Regions from separate parts of the Cupriavidus sp. GW822-FHT02D05 genome, predicted to be linked through region 1. Evidence: predicted binding sites of a transcription regulator. Region 1 holds the regulator's gene; each other region holds the start of a gene.
What was found. Region 1 encodes FliA, which starts transcription of late flagellar genes. Its sites were predicted from a motif close to CTAAAGTTTNNNNNNNNNNNGCCGNTA; they were not measured.
Positions count from the first base shown of each region.

Region 2: the regulator FliA is predicted to act here: its motif matches at 2,236-2,262, upstream of AC1RQK_RS38435 (FliC/FljB family flagellin).
Region 3: the regulator FliA is predicted to act here: its motif matches at 2,924-2,950, upstream of AC1RQK_RS35435 (YjfB family protein).

Region 1 covers NZ_JBXAOE010000010.1:95,560-101,965, forward strand. The annotation lists gene flhF (flagellar biosynthesis GTPase FlhF) at 1-992, shown strand, start outside; gene AC1RQK_RS15155 (MinD/ParA family ATP-binding protein) at 996-1,814, shown strand; gene AC1RQK_RS15160 (RNA polymerase sigma factor FliA) at 1,855-2,571, shown strand; gene AC1RQK_RS15165 (flagellar protein FlhE) at 2,568-2,999, shown strand; gene AC1RQK_RS15170 (flagella synthesis protein FlgN) at 3,205-3,663, opposite strand; gene flgM (flagellar biosynthesis anti-sigma factor FlgM) at 3,718-4,023, opposite strand; gene flgA (flagellar basal body P-ring formation chaperone FlgA) at 4,191-4,910, opposite strand; gene flgB (flagellar basal body rod protein FlgB) at 5,133-5,543, shown strand; gene flgC (flagellar basal body rod protein FlgC) at 5,551-5,958, shown strand; gene AC1RQK_RS15195 (flagellar hook assembly protein FlgD) at 5,973-6,406, shown strand, end outside.
Region 2 covers NZ_JBXAOE010000051.1:12,760-19,165, reverse strand. The annotation lists gene AC1RQK_RS38445 (methyl-accepting chemotaxis protein) at 1-868, opposite strand, end outside; gene AC1RQK_RS38440 (RNA chaperone Hfq) at 1,826-2,149, shown strand; gene AC1RQK_RS38435 (FliC/FljB family flagellin) at 2,364-3,692, shown strand; gene AC1RQK_RS38430 (flagellar protein FlaG) at 3,836-4,213, shown strand; gene fliD (flagellar filament capping protein FliD) at 4,256-5,728, shown strand; gene fliS (flagellar export chaperone FliS) at 5,779-6,225, shown strand; gene AC1RQK_RS38415 (flagellar protein FliT) at 6,227-6,406, shown strand, end outside.
Region 3 covers NZ_JBXAOE010000039.1:28,718-35,123, reverse strand. The annotation lists gene AC1RQK_RS35450 (TolC family protein) at 1-34, shown strand, start outside; gene AC1RQK_RS35445 (hypothetical protein) at 111-509, shown strand; gene AC1RQK_RS35440 (sensor histidine kinase) at 645-2,561, shown strand; gene AC1RQK_RS35435 (YjfB family protein) at 2,623-2,808, opposite strand; gene AC1RQK_RS35430 (S1C family serine protease) at 3,143-4,183, shown strand; gene AC1RQK_RS35425 (hypothetical protein) at 4,239-4,964, shown strand; gene AC1RQK_RS35420 (SMP-30/gluconolactonase/LRE family protein) at 4,986-5,906, opposite strand; gene AC1RQK_RS35415 (Bug family tripartite tricarboxylate transporter substrate binding protein) at 5,955-6,406, opposite strand, start outside.

The DNA.
Region 1 (6,406 bases):
CATGGCAACACACGCTGTTCCTGGCGGACCGCGACGGCCTGCCGCTGGCGGCCGCCGCCGCGCCCGCCGGCCGCACCGGCCCGGCGCTGCAAGGCGGCCAGGGCGGATGGGAAGCCGATGCCGCCACGCTGTGCGCCGCCATCGCCGCCGCCCGTACCGTGGTCAACGTACTCGACGCCATGCCTGCCGCCCCCGTGCTGGCACGCTGGCAGCAAGCTGGCGAGCGCTGGCTGGCCACCGCACGCAAGACCACTCGCGTGGCCAGCGGCGGCGGTGCCGTCAAGCTCGATGCGTTGGCCGAGACGCTGACTTTCCACGCCGTGCAAGACATGGATTATCGCGGCCGCGATGCTGTGCAGTGGATCGCGCAAAGCCCGGTGCGCGTGCTCGAAGGCCAGGCACGCGGCGCCCGCTCTGCCGCCGAAGGCGGTACCGAGGCAGGCTTGCTGGTGTCGCGCGTGGTCGACCGCGAGAACGGCCAGACGCTCGCCGTGCATTACCTGCTGTGCGACCCGGCGCTGTCGGCCGAGGGCGCACAACTGGCCCGCTGGGCCCGCTGGGCCGAAGCCGGCGAAGCGCAACTGCGCACGCTGCGCCATGCGCTGGACCACCTGGGCCAAGGCGACGGCGGCAATGAACCCGCACAGGCCGAAGCGCAGGCCTGCGCCCGCTTGCTCGCGCTGCAGATGGGCGTGGCCGCGCTGCGCCTCGAGCAGGCCTGCGATGATTCGGTCACTGCATTCCTGGCGCGGCTGACCGGCCGCGCGCCGGCTCGCCAGGCTTGCGGCGCAGCGGTACTGGTCGAAGGCATCGGCCGTTTGCTGGCCTTGCTCGACGTGCTGGAAAACTATCCCGCCCGCAGCGGCCGCGCCACGCAGTCCGCCGTTCAGGAAGCGCCGCCGGAGACGTTCCAACTGGGCGGCGCCGGGGGCCAGCTCGAGGCGCGCATGAGCGGAAGCCGCGTGTTCGAGACACTGGCGCAGGGAGAATAAGCCGTGAATTCACTCGCATCCGACCAGGCGGAAAGCCTGCGGCGCATGCTGGCGCCACGCGCCACGCGCCGCATTGCCGTGGTCGCAAGCGATGCCGGTGCCGGCGCCACCACGGTGGCACTGGGGTTGGCCAACGCTCTTGCCCTGCAAGGCGAACGTGTACTGCTCGTCGATGAGGACCGCTTCGGCGCCCGCGCCACCCGGCTTGCCGGCGCCATGCCGGAAGGCACCCTGGCCGCGGTGCTGGGTGGCGCGGTGACGCTCGACGCTGCGCTCGGCAAGCGTCCCGCCGGCACCATCGCCGTGCTGCCGGGCAGCCCCCAGGCCAATGGCGACCTGCAGCTGCTCAAGTCGTTTCGCACCGTGCTCAGCGACGCCCGCAGCGATGCGGATGGCGGCTTGTCGCAAATGGCAGGCGCGGCGCACAACCTCATCGTGGTGCTGCGCGCGGAGCCGGCCTCGATCAAAGCCGCATACGCCTGCATCAAGCAGCTCAATCACCTGTACGCCTGCCGGCGTTTCCACCTGGTGATCAATGCCGCCGCCGGGGACGCCGCCGCCAGTGCGGTGCTGGGCAACCTGGCCCGTACCGCCAGCCAGTACCTTGGCGTCGAGGCCAGCCCCGCGGGCAGCCTGCCGCACGATCCGCTGGTTGAGCGCAGTACCGCATTGGGCCGTTGCGTGGTCGAGGCCTTCCCGGCCGCGCCCGCCACCGCCGCATTACGCCGAATTGCCACGGGCATTGCCAGCTGGCCAATGTCCACCGATCCCCGTTCAACCCTGTCGGCACCGATGGCGCCGACGGCCACGGCCCTGGCTTAAGGGCCGGGACCTGCAAGCTAGGACTCACGAGAATTCCACCATGTATACGATTCAGGGAAAGCTCGAACAGACTGATACCGTGACGGCGCATGCGTCGCTGGTGCGTCGCATCGCCTTGCAACTGGCGGCCAAGCTGCCTGCCAGCGTGCAGCTCGATGACTTGATCCAGGCCGGCATGATCGGCCTGCTCGACGCCGCCAAGCGCTATGAAGACACCCACGGTGCGCGTTTCGAGACCTACGCCAGCCAGCGCATTCGCGGCGCCATGCTCGACGAGGTGCGCGCCAACGACTGGCAGTCGCGCAGCCTGCGCCAGTTCACGCGGCGGATCGAGCGCACCGTGCGTGGCCTGGAGCAAACGCTGGGCCGTGCGCCGCTCGACTCCGAAGTGGCGCAGGAACTGGAGCTGCCGCTCGACGAATACCAGACGCTGCTCAACGAGGTCTATGGCTGCCAGTTGCTGCACTATGAAGACTTCGAGCGCTCCGGCGAAGAGGACTTCCTGGACCGGCACCTGAGCGTGAGCGATGACGGCAACCCCCTCACGGTGCTGATGGAGAGTGGCATGCGCGAAGCGCTGATCCGCGCCATCGAGCGCCTGCCCGAGCGGGAGAAGCTGGTGCTGTCGCTGTGCTATGACCAGGAGCTGAACCTGCGGGAAATCGGCGCGGTGCTGGAAGTCACCGAGTCGCGCGTGTGCCAGATCCGCAGCCAGGCGATTACACGGCTGCGTTCGCAGTTGCGCGGGCTGCTGTGAGCAACGGGCCCAAGCACTTCGCTGCGTTGGCGCTAGCCGTGGCGTGCTGCCCGGCACTGGCCGCGCCTGGCGGGCAGGCGCTGCATAGCTGGTCGGCTTCGGTGAACGGGCCTGCGCTGTACAGCAAAGGCTTGCGCACCGTTTCCGTCCCGATTTCACCGACCGGCTATTTGCCGCAGGCGCAGGGCGCAATCACGACGGTGCGGTGGCGCTATAGCTTCTCGCGTACGCCGCCGAATGCACTGCAGGCTTACCTATGCAATGCGCAACGGTGTGTATTGCTTTCGGGGGCTGAGGGGCTGACCGAGGCGTTTAGCGGGGATGACGCTGCCAAGGGCTTTGTGTTTGCCTTTCAGGTGCCGGGGAAGGGCGCGTTGACGCCGGTTTTGATCGGGCAGGCTAACGAGGTGACGGTTGGGTTTCGGTGAGGGGGCAGGGTAGCCTAACCGCAACTGCTTAACCGCAACTGCAGTCCCACTACCGCTGCGGGGCGGCAATCACGGCTACATCGAATCGTCTTCTGTTCCCGCCGGTTTGCTCCCCTCTCCCACTTGTGGGAGAGGGGCCGGGGGAGAGGGCGGGCACTCGCAAGAACGAGATGCCACAAACCACCCAGCTCAACCAATACCCAATTCAACCAGTCGCCAGACTGACCCCTTGCGGCCCGTTCTGCGTGCGCCCGTCGCGCCCATAGAGCGTCGTGTTGTCACCCCGTTGCCGCAACGCCAGGATCGCTTCCTCGGTGAACTCGAGATGCGCATCCACAACCGCGGCATTCAGCGCATTGGCGTGGCTTGCCGTGCGTGCCGCAAACACCAGCCTCCGCCATGCGGCCTCCACCGACGAATCGATCTGGCGCCCGAACAGCTGGCCGCCCGCGCCGGTGCGAATTCCCATGGCACCCATCTGCGCCTCGCGCGTGCGCGTCAGGGCGCCCAGCAATCCGGCCAGTTCGACCTTGCGTTCCAGCAGCCCGGCAAGGGCCTGGTAATCGCCGGCCTTGATCAGGCTTCTTTCTTCGCCTAGTACGGTGGCGAACTCCTGCGCGAGCTCGGTTTCGCGGTGCAGGTTCTGGATCAGGGACTGGCTCATGGCTTGCCTATCTTAGGGTGGGGTTGGCGATGCGGCCCGTAGCAAGCCGCGGTGTCAGGCGCCGCCGCTGAGTTCGCGCAGGGACGCGAGCAGCCCGTCGGCGATCTTGCTTGGGTCGATCTTGATGCGGCCTTCGGAGATCGCCTGGCGGATCTCTTCGACCTTGGCGGTGTCGATATCGTCGTCATGGTCTTCCACCATGCGCGCGCCGATCTCGCGCACCTGGGCCGACAGGGGGCTGCTGACGCGCACGCTGGACGTCTCCGGGGCGGCCGTCGATCCGGGGGCGCCGGCCACGCTGCGCACGGCGCCGTCGATGGCGTCGCTCGGCCTCGACGAGGTGGTCTGATTGATCTTCACGATGATTCCTTGCTGGGTACCTTTGGCTTATCGGATGCTTAGGGCGAAACTTTAGGTCGAATTGCGACGCCGCGGCGCCGTTTTTCCGGCCGCGGAGCGTGCGTTATTGTCTCATGAGCCGGCCCATGAGACGCATGCGCAACTCCAGGTGTCGCCGTCCCGATTCCCTATTGCTGTAGCACCACCGTGTCGCCGTTGCGCACCAGCGCATTGACCACCTGACCGCTCTTGAGCCGCACCTGGACGTTGTTGCCCACCGCGGCCTCGGCCATGACCTTGCCCTCGCTGCTGAGCTGGAACGACTCGCCTTCCACCAGCACCGTCACGTTCTGGCCCTGGCGTACGGCAATGGCCTTCTTCAGTAGATCCATCCGCATCGGCGAACCCGCGGCGATGCGGTTGGCCGCCACCGCGCCGGTCACCTGTGCGGGATCCGTCACCACCGCGCGCGGCAGCGACGCCAGGTCGCCTTGGCGGACTTCCAAGTCGGCTGCATCGATGGCCTCGCCGGGCATCAGGTTGCGCCCGGCCACATAGTAGTCGGCCACCACCGACACGCGCGCTTGCACGTAGCGGGTCCAGGGACGTTCGCCGGCGCAGCGCACGCCGACCGAGACCCGGCCCCAGGGGGACGCGCCCGGCGGCAGGAACGGCTCGGGCAGCGGGCAATCCGGCGCGCGCCCGCCCGAGGGCGGCACCACCTGGATGGTGGCCTTGCCGGGCAGGCCGGCAGTCTGGCGCTCAAGGAATTGTTCGACCGCGGCGCGCACCGGGTCTTCGGGAAACGGCGAGGGCGGCGCCGCGCCGGCGCTGCCGGGCAGCGTGCCGCCGGCGGCCAGCACGCAGAGCAGGGCGCGCGCCGCGGCGGCCCGGAAACGAGGGGTCATGTGTACATCCAGGCAAGGAAACGACGCGGGCCGCACCGCGAAAGCGGGTGCTGCGTGCGTGTCAACGGGTCCTATTGTAGGCAGCCCCGCGTTCTTGCTCGAGTCGAAATGCGCGGTTTTCTTTGCCCTATTCGTGCGATTGGCATGACGGGGCCGCCCCTAAGATGGCACACCTGAAGAAGGTCGACCTTCGTTGCTCTCCCCCTCCAGCGAGACACAGACATGATTGACAGACTCGATGCGGCGTTGCGCTTCCAACAAGAAGCGCTGAGCTTGCGGACCCAGCGGCAATCGGTGATTGCCTCCAATATCGCCCATGCCGACACACCTGGCTACAAGGCGCGCGACTTCGATTTCTCCAGCACGCTGGCGCAAAGCGTCGAGCGCGGAAAGCAAGCCGAAGGCGTGTCGCTGTCCACCACCTCGGTGCGCCACTTGCCGGGCGTGACGTCTGCGTTCGCCGACAAGATGCAACTCGACTACCGCATCCCGATGCAGTCGAGCATCGATGGCAATACCGTCGAGATGGACACCGAGCGCGTCGCCTTTGCCGACAACGCGGTGCACTTCGAGTCCGGGCTGACCGTGATGAGCGCCAAGATCAAGACCATGCTGTCGGCCATCCAGCAGTGAGCACGCCATGCCCGCAATGAACATCTTCGAAGTCGCCGGCTCGGCCATGGCTGCGCAGTCGCAGCGCATGAACGTGACCGCGTCCAACCTGGCCAATGCCGACAGTGCGGTCGGCCCCAACGGCCAGCCCTACCGCGCCAAGCAAGTGGTGTTCGGCCTTGCCGCCACACCAGGCCAGAACGACGTGGGCGGCGTGCAGGTGGAGGGTGTGATGGAAGATCCGTCGCCCCCGCGCATGGTGCACAACCCCACGCATCCGCTGGCCAATGCCGACGGCTACGTCACGATGCCAAACGTTAACCCGGTGGAGGAGATGGTCAACATGATCTCGGCCTCGCGTTCCTACCAGGCCAACGTGGAAGTCCTCAACACCGCCAAGAACATGATGCTCAAGACACTGACCATCGGTCAGTAAAACCGGGATACGCAATGACCACGACCTCCTCCACAGGCAGCAGCACCAGCGCCGCCGGCATCGCCAATACCCTGCAAAGCGGCAGCGCATCCGCCGCCGACCTGCAGAACAACTTCCTGACGATGCTGGTCACGCAGATGAACAACCAGGATCCGCTCAACCCGATGGACAACTCGCAGCTGACCTCGCAGCTCGCGCAGATCAGCCAGGTGAGCGGCATGCAGACCTTGAACACCACGCTGAACTCGCTGCTGTCGCAAGTCAGCGCGAGCCGCGCGATGGATTCGGCAGCGCTGATTGGCCACACCGTGATGGTGCCGGGCAATGCCACCACGGTGGCCAGCGGCGTGCCGGGCCAGATCGGTGTGGACCTGCCGTCCACCGCCGATGCGGTCACGGTCCAGGTGGTCGACGCGAACGGCAACGTGGTGCGCAACATCAACATGAA
Region 2 (6,406 bases), on a different contig from region 1:
CGGTATTGCCCCTGGCGATTTCCCGGGTCGCGCCATCGATCGACCGCGTCGCGCCCTGGATGCCGTGCACCAGTGTCGCCAACTGCCCGAAAGCGCGCTCCAGCGCCCCCAGCATGCGGCCCATCTCGTCATCGCTGCTGGCTTGGATGACATAAGTCAGGTTGCCATGTGCGAGCGCTTGTGCCGCATCCAGCGCTTGCCGCGCCGGGCGCGTGATCGAGCGCGTGATGCCGATGCCGAGGACGGCGGCCAGCGCGACCGCGGCGGCAGCCAGGCCCAGCAGCAGGTTGCGCGCCATCTCATAGCGGGCATTGGCCTCCTGCACGGCAGCGGCGGCCACCTTGCGCCCCCCGTCGGACAATTCGCTCAGCTTGTCGAAGTAAGGTGCCTGCGCCGCCGGCAGGGTCGCGACCAGCGCGCTGCGAGCGCTGTCGAACTCGCCGCCCTGCAACTGGCGCAACACCGTGTCGAGCTGGGTGTCGTAAGCATTGCGTGCCTCGATCAGGGCACGATAGGTTTCCTGGATCTCAGGCCTGGCGGACCTGGAAAGCCACTTCCCAAGTTCATCCAGCGTGCCACGCATGTCCTGGCGCAGCGCGCCGATGCGCTCGGCGTTGCGCCGCACGGCAACCGGATCCTCATTCAGGGTGGCATCGCGCACCAGGATGCCGGTGCGCAGCGCATCTTGCTTGACACGCTCGATCTCCAGCACCTTGAACAGGCGCCCTTCCACTGTCAGGCGCATCGATTCGTTCATGGTGCGCAGGGACATCATGCCCAGCACGGCCACGGCAACCAGCAGCAGCGCCACGAGCGAAAACGCTACCGTCAGGCGCACCCCAATGCCAAAGTTTCGCAACCAACGCATCTTCCCGGCTCCTTTAACTCTTATCGCGCGCGCTTCATCCTCGCCCCGGACAGATTTCCGGAGCGACGCCGCATCGCGGGCTTAACGGCAGGGACGGGAGCAAGCTTGAGGGCTAAACAGCGACTTCCACAAAGAAGCGGAAAAATGCGGAATTGAAAGGGAATATAAGGGGGAAAAGCCCGGCAATTCGAACGATTGGCCGGCTGCAACCTGTCGTCTAATGTCACCCATGCACTTCGAAGTGCCGCCACCGGCGCTTGTCGCCGAGGGCGCACAACAAGCAAAGTGGGCGCACAAAAAAAGAAGCCCACGCGCGGGGTGCTCGTAGGCTTTCCAGGACTGCTTTAGAGCCGAAAGGCCCTGAAGCGAATATAAACCTGCTTACATGAGGTGTAAATCCAATTTCTATCAGGGATAACTCTGATAGCAAAAGTGTCGAAAATGTCACTCAAGTGGCGAATACGCGGCATGGGATACATCGCAGCAGCAGGCCAGGGCCACCTTGTTGCCCGCAAACCCGTGCCAGATAGGGAATGCGGGCGCAGGTGGCGTTGGGACTTGCCACGCAAGCGCCTATCAATGCATAGATTTGCAGCGTGATGCAATAGTTTTATTAGAGGAAAACCTCTACACGAGACGCGCCCCCCAACCGTCAAGATTTGTAAGAAATTTTGTTACTCTCGCCCCTGAAGTATTCCCCTTCTCTTCTGGCGGCGTCGCCCGCCACAGCTTGTGGGGCAGCATCGGACCCACCGCCTGGACACAAACCAGGGCCGGTTCCGGCCCATGCCGCCTCGCCGTCCCGCGCCAGCACCGAGAGCGGATGTTTCATCCCCCGCCCAGCCCAGGCCGCGCCACAGCCGGCGCCCAGCCGTGCTGCCACACCCCATTTGCCCAGGCCCAGTTATTGGACCGTTGCCAGCCGCCAGAACCCGAGCGGGCTCTTCCGGAGAAGTTGTGAACAAGAAGGTAACCAGGATCGATCGCCCGAGCCGGAAACTGCAGCACCAGCAGCTCTCCACCCACAGCGCAAGTCGCAATCCTGTCGTCGTGCATTTATCGAACGGCATTCGGCTGCACGGCGTGATCATGGCGACAGACAACTATATGGTGTTGCTGGCCGAGTCTGCGCAGGACCCGCTTCCGCAGATCGTCTACAAGCATTCCATCGCCGTGATCACGCCGGCTCACGCCCCCGAGGCCACGGCCTGCGTGCCCGGGGCGGAGACCTCGCCGGAATTTGTCAGCTTATATACACCGCGTACCCGCAAGCGCCGCTAGGCGTTGCCGGGGTCACGCAGCTAGCCCGGCCGGGCTTGTTTCGCGCCAAATCCGTCACTCAGTTTCAAACCATCGCAAAGATCACTCTAAATCTTTTCCGGCACCAACCGATAACCCAAACAACGGTGGCACTTCTCGCCCAGCATTGCCTGGCAGCCAACGTTGCGGCAGCAGCCGGATTGCACAATCTACTGTAAAGAATAGGAGTCGTACCATGTCGATGACCATCAATACCAACACGTTGTCCCTGATGACGCAGAACAACCTGAACGCATCGCAATCGTCGCTGAACAGCGCGATCCAGCGTCTGTCGTCGGGCCTGCGTATCAACAGCGCCAAGGACGACGCCGCCGGCCAGGCGATCGCCAACCGCTTCACCGCCAACATCAACGGCCTGACGCAAGCACAGCGCAACTCCAACGACGGCATCTCGCTGGCGCAAACCACTGAAGGCGCGCTGAACGAAGTCAACAACAACCTGCAAGCTATCCGTACCCTGTCCGTCCAAGCCGCAACGGGCAGCAACTCGGCAAGCGACCTGCAATCGATCCAGGACGAAATCACGCAACGTCTGGCTGAAATCGACCGCACTTCGCAACAAACCGATTTCAACGGCGTCAAGGTCCTGTCGTCCACCGCCACCCCGCTGAGCGTGCAAGTCGGCGCCCAAGACGGCCAGACCATCTCGATCGGCCTGCAAGAAATCAGCTCGAAGACCCTGGGCATGACCGGCTTCACGGTGGCCAAGAACGCACTGAGCACCAGCGCCGCCGTCACCACGGTTGCAGCCGCCACCGGCTCCGCACCGGTTTCGGTCAACCTGACCTCGGCTGCCAACGCCCTGTCCGCCGTCGTCGGCTCGACCGTCAGCACCAGCTCCCTGACCCTGAACAACGTGCTGAACTCCGCCGGCAACGCCACCAGCAACTACGTGGTCAAGTACGGCAACGACAACTACGCTGCCTCGGTCGACGCCGCCACCGGCAACGTCACCCTGAACAAGGTGCAAGTGAAGATCGGCGATGCCGCCAACGGCAACACCGGCAACACCGTGGCTGGCCAGCTGGTCAAGGTCGGTGCCGACACCAGCGGCGCTGCAGTCGCTTTCATCACCCAAGGCGGCAACAACTACGCGCTGTCCGCTGGTACGCAGGCTGGTGCAGAGGCCAACGGCGGCTCGACCACCACGTCGGTCACGGACGCCACCCAAATCGAGCTGAGCACCGCCGGCACCACCACCGCAACGGCCCAGTTCACCGGCTCGGGCAGCACCAACCCGCTGGCCCTGATCGACAAGGCGCTGGCCACGGTCGACAAGCTGCGCAGCTCCCTGGGTGCCGTTCAGAACCGCTTCAACTCGGCCATCACCAACCTGGGCTCGGCGGTGACGAACCTGTCGGCTTCGCGCTCGCGCATTCAGGACGCTGACTACGCGACCGAAGTGTCGAACATGTCGCGCGCCCAGATCCTGCAACAAGCAGGTACGTCTGTGCTGGCCCAGGCCAACCAGTCGAACCAAGGCGTGCTGTCGCTGCTGCGTTAATTCTCGCAACAGACGGCTGCCTCCTAGCAGGACGGGTTCTACCCGGGCCCGTCCTGCCGGGAATGTTTTCAGAGCGGTCTCCGCTCTGAAAGCGTTTCCACCGAAGCCTTTTGTGCACAGACCCAACGCTGCGAGAACAGATCATGATCAGTTCGACCGAACCGCTACTGCCAATGCCGGCCGCACTCACCGTCGGGCCGGCATCGTCCGTTGGTACTACCGGAGCGACGAGAAGCCCTGCGGATCCGGGTTCGGGGGCAGCGGAATCGAAGCCGGCCGACGGCGCCCATGCGGCCGGCAGCGCCGGGCTGAACAGTGCGCTGAAGAGCCTCAACGAGGCCCTGGAGGCCACCCCGCTCGAGGTCCGCGTCAGCATCGACAAAGCCACGCACAGAATGGTCACGAGTGTCGTGGACAAGGCCTCCGGCGAGACGATTCGCCAGTTCCCCACAAAAGAAGTCCTGCGCATTGTCCGCGCCATTGATAAGTTGCAGGGCCTGCTGATTCACCAAACCGCCTGATCGGGCGCCTCTCCCCGTACACATAAACCACAGGTACGCATCATGAGTTCAACGAGTGCAACGAGTTCGACAAGCGGTTCAGCGATTTCGTCGCTTGGTGTCGGTTCCGGGCTGGATCTGAGCACATTGCTGACCAATCTGAAATCGGCGGAACAACTCAAGCTCACCCCGATCACCGATCAGCAAAGCGCGGTCAACACCCAGCTTTCAGCTTATGGCGTGCTGCAGGGAGCACTGGCCTCGTTCCAGTCGGCCGCCACCGCCCTGGGCACGGCCAGCCTCTACAACAGCACCACCACCTCGTCGAGCAACACCAGCGTGTTGAGCACCTCGGCCGATAATACTGCGGTGGCGGGCAGCTATGCCGTCAACGTCTCGCAGCTGGCCCAGTCGCAGACGCTGGTAGCGAACGGCATCACCGACAGCACCGGCATGCTGCTTGGCAGCGCCACCATCCAGATCCAGTTCGGCACCACCACCACCAGCGGCGGCACGACCACCTTCACACCCGGCAGCGCCGCGGCAGCGTCGATCAACATCAACGGCACCAACAATACGCTGAGCGGCATCCGCGATGCCATCAATGCCGCCAATGCCGGCGTTACCGCCAGCATCGTCAACGACGGCAGCAGCACGCCCTATCACCTGGTGCTGACCTCGAACACCACCGGCGCTGCTTCGAGCATGAGTGTTTCGGTCAGCAGCAACGGCAGCGGCGACCCCACCACCATCAGCAACCTGCTGACGTACAACCCGGGCGGCACGACGGCGATGACGCAGAACATCGCGGCACAGGACGCCAAGCTCAGCATCAACGGCCTGGCGATCACCAGTGCCAGCAATTCGGTCCAGGGCGCGGCCCAGGGCGTGACCCTTAACCTGGCCACCACCGGCACCAGCACGGTGAACGTGGCCAGCAACACCAGTGCCATGGCTACCGGTGTGCAGAGCTTCGTCACCGCGTACAACACCCTGCAGTCCACGGCGGCCCAGCTCTCCGCCTACGATCCGAGCTCCAAGACCGCCGGCGCACTGCTGGGCGACTCCACGCTGCGCGTGATCGAGAACCAGCTGCGCAACGTGATCAACACCCCGCAGACGGCCACCGGCACCACCGGCCTGACCAACCTGACGCAGATCGGCATCAGCTTCAACGCCGACGGCAGCATGTCGCTGGATTCGAGCAAGCTCAATACCGCACTCACCACCAACCGCACGGGCGTCGCGCAGTTGTTCAGCGGCACCGACGGCAAGTCGGGCTACGGCAACCAGCTGTCGAGCGCGGCGGCGGGCTTTGTCTCGCCCACGGGCGCGCTGACTACCGCCACCAACGGTGTCAACGCCACGCTCAAGTCGCTCGCGACCCAGTACACCGATGTGTCGGCCCAGATCGATGCCGCGGTGGCGCAATACCAGACCGAGTTCCAGAACCTGGACACGCTGATGGCACAGCTGAACTCGACCAAGACTTACCTGACGCAGCAGTTCAGCTCTTCGACCAGCACGTCGGGCTGAGCCCGGCCGGGTTTCTCGCACACGTCATAACAAACTCAGGGAGCGCCGCCATGTACGCACGCACCGCCGCCAACGCCTACACCAATGTCGGCCACGAGACCGGGGCCATGAGTGCCTCGCCGCACCGCCTCATCGTCATGCTGTTCGATGGTGCACGGGCGGCGATCGCCCGCGCCAAGTTCCACATGGAAGCAGGCAAAATCGCCGAGAAAGGCAAAGCCGTCTCCAACGCCATCAACATCATCGAAAGCGGGCTGCGCGCGTCGCTGGATCATGGCGCCAGCGCCGAGCTTGCCGGCAATCTCGATGCGCTCTACGACTACATGACCCGGCAGCTGATGCTAGCCAACCTGCATAACGACGAGAGCCGCTTCAACGAGGTGGACAAGCTGCTGGCCGACATCGCCTCGGCGTGGAGCCAGATCGATCCGGCAGCCATGCCGGAGCCTGCGCCCCAGGCGTCCATGCCGAGGGAAGCGGTCTCCATAGGGTCCTGACATGCTGCCGCAAAAGAAGAAGATCATCGCCTGCTACGAAGAACTGCTGCGCCTGTCCGGCCTGATGTGCGAAGCCGCGCGCGCGGGCAATTGGGATACCCTGTGCGCGCTGCAGAACGGGTACGTCACCCAGGTCAGCACGTTGAAGAGCATCGATGACGTGGCATTGCTGAGCGCCGAA
Region 3 (6,406 bases), on a different contig from region 1:
GCAACTTTCCACCGGCTTGCGGCCCGCGCTTTAACGGCCCGGCGCGCCCCGGCCACGGCCGGGCGCACCAGCTTCGATTGCCTCGTGTCGAAAGACAAAGGAGACCTGCCATGAAAGCCGTCAACCTTGCGCCGCCCGTCCAGCGGTGGCGCCTGTATCGCCTGAGCGTGATCGCGCGGCTTGACGATGCGCCCGCCGTACGCGTGGCCATGCGCTGCGCCGCCAGCGACTGCGGCCAGTACCCGTCCAACGAGCGGCAGATGCCGCTCGGCCTGCCGCCAATCAAGTGCATGCTGAGCTTCGAGATCCGGATGCCGCAAATGCGGGCCGGGCAGTTGCTGGTCACGCTGGAACGCGCCCTGGTGTCCGTGCCCATCATCCTGCTGCGCCTGGAGGTTATGGGCAACCATGCCGAGGCGGCACACGCCCCACGCCTGAAACGGGTGTCTTCGCCCGCGGGCGGCACCAGGTCCCGGGCCGCCGCGACCGCGCCGGCCGAGGTGGGGTGAGGCCCGGCCCATCCCGCCTGAAGGCGCGGCGATGGGCCGCTCAGCCGGCGCGATTGACCGAACTCCGGCGCAAAGCTACGATGGGCGCGGCGGAACCATCATCCCGCACCCTTGCGCCAAGCCCCAGACCAGCTCATGGTGATACCTCACGCGGCGGCCAGCGCCACCGCCACGCCGCCTACCGCCCCCTTGCGGATGGCGCGCATCCTGTTGCCCCAATCCCTGCTCACCGCAAAGCCACTGCTAGCGCTTGTGCTCTGGCTGCTGCTCACCTTGCCCGGTTCATCACCGCTTGCCGCCGGGCAGCTGCAAATCCTTGGCGAGGCCGCCATGATCACCGGCGACGGCACGCCGGCCACCGTCAGCCTGCCTTACTACTGGGACCGGTCCCGTCCCGGCCAGACGGGCGGCGCGCGATTTCTCCTGCGCTTCCCGGATTTGCCAGGCCGCCAGGGCATGGCCGCGCTGTACATCGAGCGGGCCGCCAATAGCTATGAGGTGCGGCTCAACGGCAGCCGCCTTGCCCACGCTGGCAGCCTGTCGGCCCCGGCGTCCTATGCCGGCCAGCAGCCATTGCTGATCCCGGTGCCGGCTGACCTGCTGCGCCCGGAGAACGAGCTGCTTGTCACGATCGCTGCCAGCGCCAGCTCGCGCGGCGGCCTGTCACGCGTGGAGTTTGGTGCGCCGGCACTGGTGGAGGCGCACTACCAGCGGGCGCTCTGGTTCAAGGTCATCGGCCCGATAGTCATCGCAGCGGCCAGCGTGCTGCTGGCGTGCCTGGCGGCGCTGGTGTGGTGGCGGCAGCGGGACCCCCTGTTCGGGTTATATGCCATCGCGGAGCTTGGCTGGTCTTTCGGACTGGCCGAGTACTTCGTTTCCGACGACGCCGGCGCGCCCGATGCATGGCTCGCGCTGGTGCTGGCCGGGCGGGCGGTCTTCATGTACGCGACCGCCAGGTTCGCCATCGTTGTGACCGGCCTGGAGGCGCGCTGGCTGCGCCGCGGGCTGCTGCTCTACCTGAGCATCAAGCTTCCGCTGATCGCGCTGATGGTGACGGCACACAGCACCCGCGCCATGGTGCTGGCCAATGTGGTCGTCAATGTTGCGATGGCGCTGTCGATCGTGGCCGTGCTGGTCCGCGCCGCCGTGACGCGTCCGGAGCGTGAGCGCACGGCGATTGCCGCCGCCCTTGGCCTCACCCTGCTCATCTCGGTGCTGGATTTGATCCATGTCTGGTGGATCGGGGATGCCTACTGGGACTCCTCCGTCACCCGCTACGTGTCGCTGATTTTCAGCCTGACCATGGGATGGCTGCTGGTCGACCGCTACACGCGCGCCACACGCATGCTGGCTGCCCTGAACCAGAAGCTGGACAGCGCGATCTCCCGCAAGGAGCAGGAACTGCATGCGATGTACCGCCACTCCCGCGAGATGGAGCGCGAGCAGGCCACCCTGCAGGAGCGCGGCAGGATCATGCGCGATATCCATGACGGGCTCGGCAGCCAGCTGGTGGGCATGCTCTCCATGCTGCGCTCCGGCAGCCCTTCCACGCACACGTTGCAGCAACAGCTGCAGCATGCGCTGGATGCCCTGAAACTATCCGTCGATGCGTTGCAGGACACCGGCGGCGACCTGGCCACCGTACTCGGCAACCTGCGCTACCGGCTTGGCCCGCGGCTGGAGGCGGCGGGATTGCGGGTGGACTGGCAGGTGGCGCGCCTGCCGGCGCTGCACGACCTGACGCCGCAGCGGGTGCGTGAGCTGCACTACCTGTTGCTGGAGGTGTTTTCCAATGCCATGCAGCATGCCGGCGGCAGCGCTATCCGGGTCTCGGCGCACCATGATGCCGCCCAGCAAGCCCTGGTCATCGAGATCCACGACAACGGCCGCGGCTTTACGCCCGAGGCTGCCGCGCACGGACGGGGATTGGGCAATATGCGCCGGCGTGCCGAGGCCATCGGGGCGGCGCTGGACCTGCGCTCTTCGGCGCAAGGGACGACCGTGCGGCTGACGTTCGCACTGGCGCCGCAGCCACCCGGCTCCGCCGTTTAGCCCCCCGCACCCGTTTGATGTCAACCCGGGCGCGGGTAGCTCCGTTATCGGATTGCCGGAATCAGACCTTGATGTCGATGCTCTGGCCAAGGTGAGGGGGATTGCTGGCCGGGACGCTGACTTGCGGCATCGAGCCCAGCAGGGTTGCCACGCTCTGCGCCTGCAGGTCCAGCGACTTGCGCAGCATCATGGTGGGCACGGGATCGCCGCCCGAGTTGCTAGCCGCACTGACGAGGGAAATATCCATTGAACGGTTTTCCAGGTTGAGGTTGAGGTTGAGATTGAAGCTACGTTCGAAGCTACGGTTGAAGCTACGATTGGCATTGAAGCCAGCGGGAAGGCGCACCTCCCAGCATCCATGTTGTCGGCCATCAACCGGGAATCTTTAGCGCGGCGGCCGCAATAGCGGGCCGCCCGCTTGGCATCCGGAACGTTTATCATAAGCAGCCCGGCCGCTTTGGCCGGGAAAGACCAGACAGCCAGCACCGTCAGGATGGCGGCTGAATCCGGCGAAACCAGTCACCAGAATGAACATCATGGGTCGGGCGCAGAACATTGCGGGAAGCTTCGCTATTTCGTGTTTGGCTTTTGGCATCTCGACGGATTGCCTGGCGCTGGATTCGGCCGAACTCTATGAGCGGGAATCGCCCAGCATCTGGGTGGTATCCGTCTTTGACGCGCAAGGCACGCGGTTCGGCCTGGGCAGCTCGGTGGTGATCGGGCCGGAGGAGCTGGTCACCAACTGCCACGTGCTCAAGAGCGGCAAGTCCATCAGCATCCGGCGCGAGAAGGTCACGTATGGCGCCAACCTGGTGCACGCCGATGTCGAGCGCGACCTCTGCATCCTGCGCGCCAAGGGCCTCACCGCCCCGGCGGTAAAGATCGCGCCGCTGGCCGCGCTCAAGGTGGGGCAGAAGGTCTACGCCATCGGCGCGCCGCGCGGCTACGAGCTGACGCTGAGCGATGGCCTGCTCTCCTCGCTGAACAAGGACGAGCGCGACCGCATCGTCCGCCTGCAGACCACCGCCCCGATCTCCCCAGGCTCCAGCGGTGGCGGCCTGTTCAACACGGACGGGCAACTCGTCGGCATTACCTACCTGATGCGGACCGACGCGCAGAACATCAATTTTGCCATTCCCGCGCAATGGATCAGCGAGGTGCCGGCACGGTCCGCGCTGGCGCTGCAGAAATTCCGTAGCGAGACGGCATCCACCGCCCCGCCTGCCATGGCGCTCCCGCCTGGCCAGCCTGGGCAGCCTGGCCAGGGCGCCACGGCCTACGCCCCGGCCCGGCCTGCGGCCGGCCCGCAGGGCAGGCAACTGACCGGGGTCGAGCTGGCCAGCCATTTCACGCATCTTGGCAGGATCAATGCCATCGCGCCTTCCGGCATTACGCTCTGGATGCAGGTCAGGGAAAGCGGCAGCCTGGATGTGACCAATTCCGTCAGCCGCGGCTATTCGTCCGGGCGCTACCGCATCGAGCCGGAAGCCAACCAAGTCTGCCTGGAGATGGCCAACCCGAGTTTCAGCGCGATGCAAACGTGCTATCGGCTGACCGAGGCCGACGGACGCTATGTCATGCGATCCGCCACCAGTCCCTATTACTTTTCATACACGAAGTAGCAAGCGGGCGCCGGCCGCAGCCGCTCGCCTCGCCATTTCTCTCAGGGCACAAGACATGGGAAACCGATATCGAAATAGCGCCCCCGCCGCGCTGGCCGTGGCGTCTATGCTGCTGGGCGGCTGCGCGCCGACCACCGTCGGCGTGACCAGCCGCGCCAGCGACTACACCGGCAAGCCCACCCGCATGTATGTGCTGGGCACTACCGGCATGGGTTGGAACAGCGACTTCTCCGCGGCGTTCGCGGCCAAGTTCCGCGAGGTCACCCGGCAGTGCGGCGTGGAATCGGCGTACGACGAGATCTCGGGGCTGGAGCTGGACTCGACCGCGCTGACCGGCAGGATGCGTACGTTCGCCGCCGATACGGTGCTGACCATCGCCAACGGCGGGGGCGTGGTCAACGCGTCCGGCGGCCGCCTGTCAATCAACTATGGCACGACGCTGACGGATGTCAGGCAGAACCGCGCGGTGTGGAAAGGCAAATACACGTTCAGCCGCGGCGGCACCCTCATCCCGATCGAGGAGCGCGCTGCAGTCCTGGCGATCGACATCACCAACAGCCTGAAGAAAGATGGCTTCCTCACCGGCTGCGCGCAGATCGCGCTGGGCCAGAATGGCCGGCTCGACCCGGCTGCCGTGCCGCATGCCGCCGGTGGCAGCACGAATACGATCAGCCAGGCCCGCCCGGCGCCACCCGTCTCCGCGCCTCCTGTCTCCGCACCTGCGGCCCCCGCTACCGCGGCAACCCTGCGGGACCTGCAAGACCTGCTGCCACCGAAGTGACAAGCGCGGGCCGCAACGGGATCAAGCGCCCAGCCCGGCCTCGTCCAGATCCGCGAACAGGATCGTCCCCGTTTCCGATTCGGTCACAAACACCTTGCGCGGCTGCCCCGGCTCAACGGCGGGCTGAAACGCCAGGTTGGTGGTGGTTGCGCCCGCCGGGCTGGCGAGGATCGCCTCGGGCTCGCCGCGCTTGCTCAGCACCCACACGCAGCCCAGGCTGGCATGCGCCACAAACAGCCGGTCACGGCTGTCGATGGCCATGCCGTCGGGGCCGCTGGTGCCGTAGAAGCTAAAGAACTGCCCTACCTTCGACACGCTGCCGTCGGCCTGCAACGGCACGCGCCACACGCAATTGCCGCGCGTGGCCGCAACGAACAGCACCTTCTCGTCGCAGGACAGCGCCAGGCCGTTGGGGCTGGGCACATTGCCCAGCAGCAGGTCCAGCTGCCCGCCGGCACGCAGGCGGTAGACGCGGCCCGTGGGATCGTGCAGGCCGGTCTGGCCCTGGTCGGTGAAATACAAGTCGCCATTACGGGAGATCACGAGGTCGTTCACGCCCTTGAACTGCTCCGCGTTGCGCCGTCCCAGCAAGGTGGTCACCTCGCCCGTGTCCACGTTGACGCGCAACAGGCCGTTGCGATAGTCCGCCACCACCAGTTCGCGCGCGTTCAGGAACTTCATGCCATTGGGCTCGCCCTTGTACTCGGCGACCAGCGACCATTCCCCGGCCGGCGAGATGCGCAGGATGCGCCCGAACGGAATGTCCGTCACGTACAGGTTGCCCGCGGGGTCGAATACCGGCCCCTCCAGGAAGCTGTCGATGCAGGCCCCGCCCTTGTTGGCATCAGCCCACTCGGAGCGCACGCCAGTCTTGCGCAAATGCGCGGGCATTGCCGTGAAGACCTGGAGGGATATCTCCCGGGGCATCGTTCTGAAGTACATGATCGTTCCTTGTTGTCCTGGCGCCGCGCAATGGCGGCGCTTGCCCATTTACTCGGCCTTCACATCGGCGGATTTTGCCACCTGGCTCCACAGCGCGGTGTCGTCCTTGATGCGCCTGGCGAATTCCGTAGGCGCAATGCCGCCCGGCTGGGCGCCCATGCTGGCCAGGCGCTCCTTCACCTCCGGGCTGTTCACGCTCTTGTGCACCTCCGCCTGCAGCTTGGCGACCAGCGCAGGGGGCGTGCCTTTGGGCGCCGCCAGGCCAAACCAGTTGATGACCTTGTAGTCCTTGAGGCCAGCTTCGGCAAAGGTCGGCACGTCCGGCAGCGCGGGCACGCGCGCGGCGCCCGTGACCGCCAGCGCGCGGGCCTTGCCGCCCTTGATCTGCGGCACCGCGGTTGGCGTGGCGGTGATCAGGATATCCACGTTGTTGCCGATCAGCCCCATCAGCGCATCGCCCGCGCCCTTGTACGGGATATGCGTGATCGATATCCTGGCGT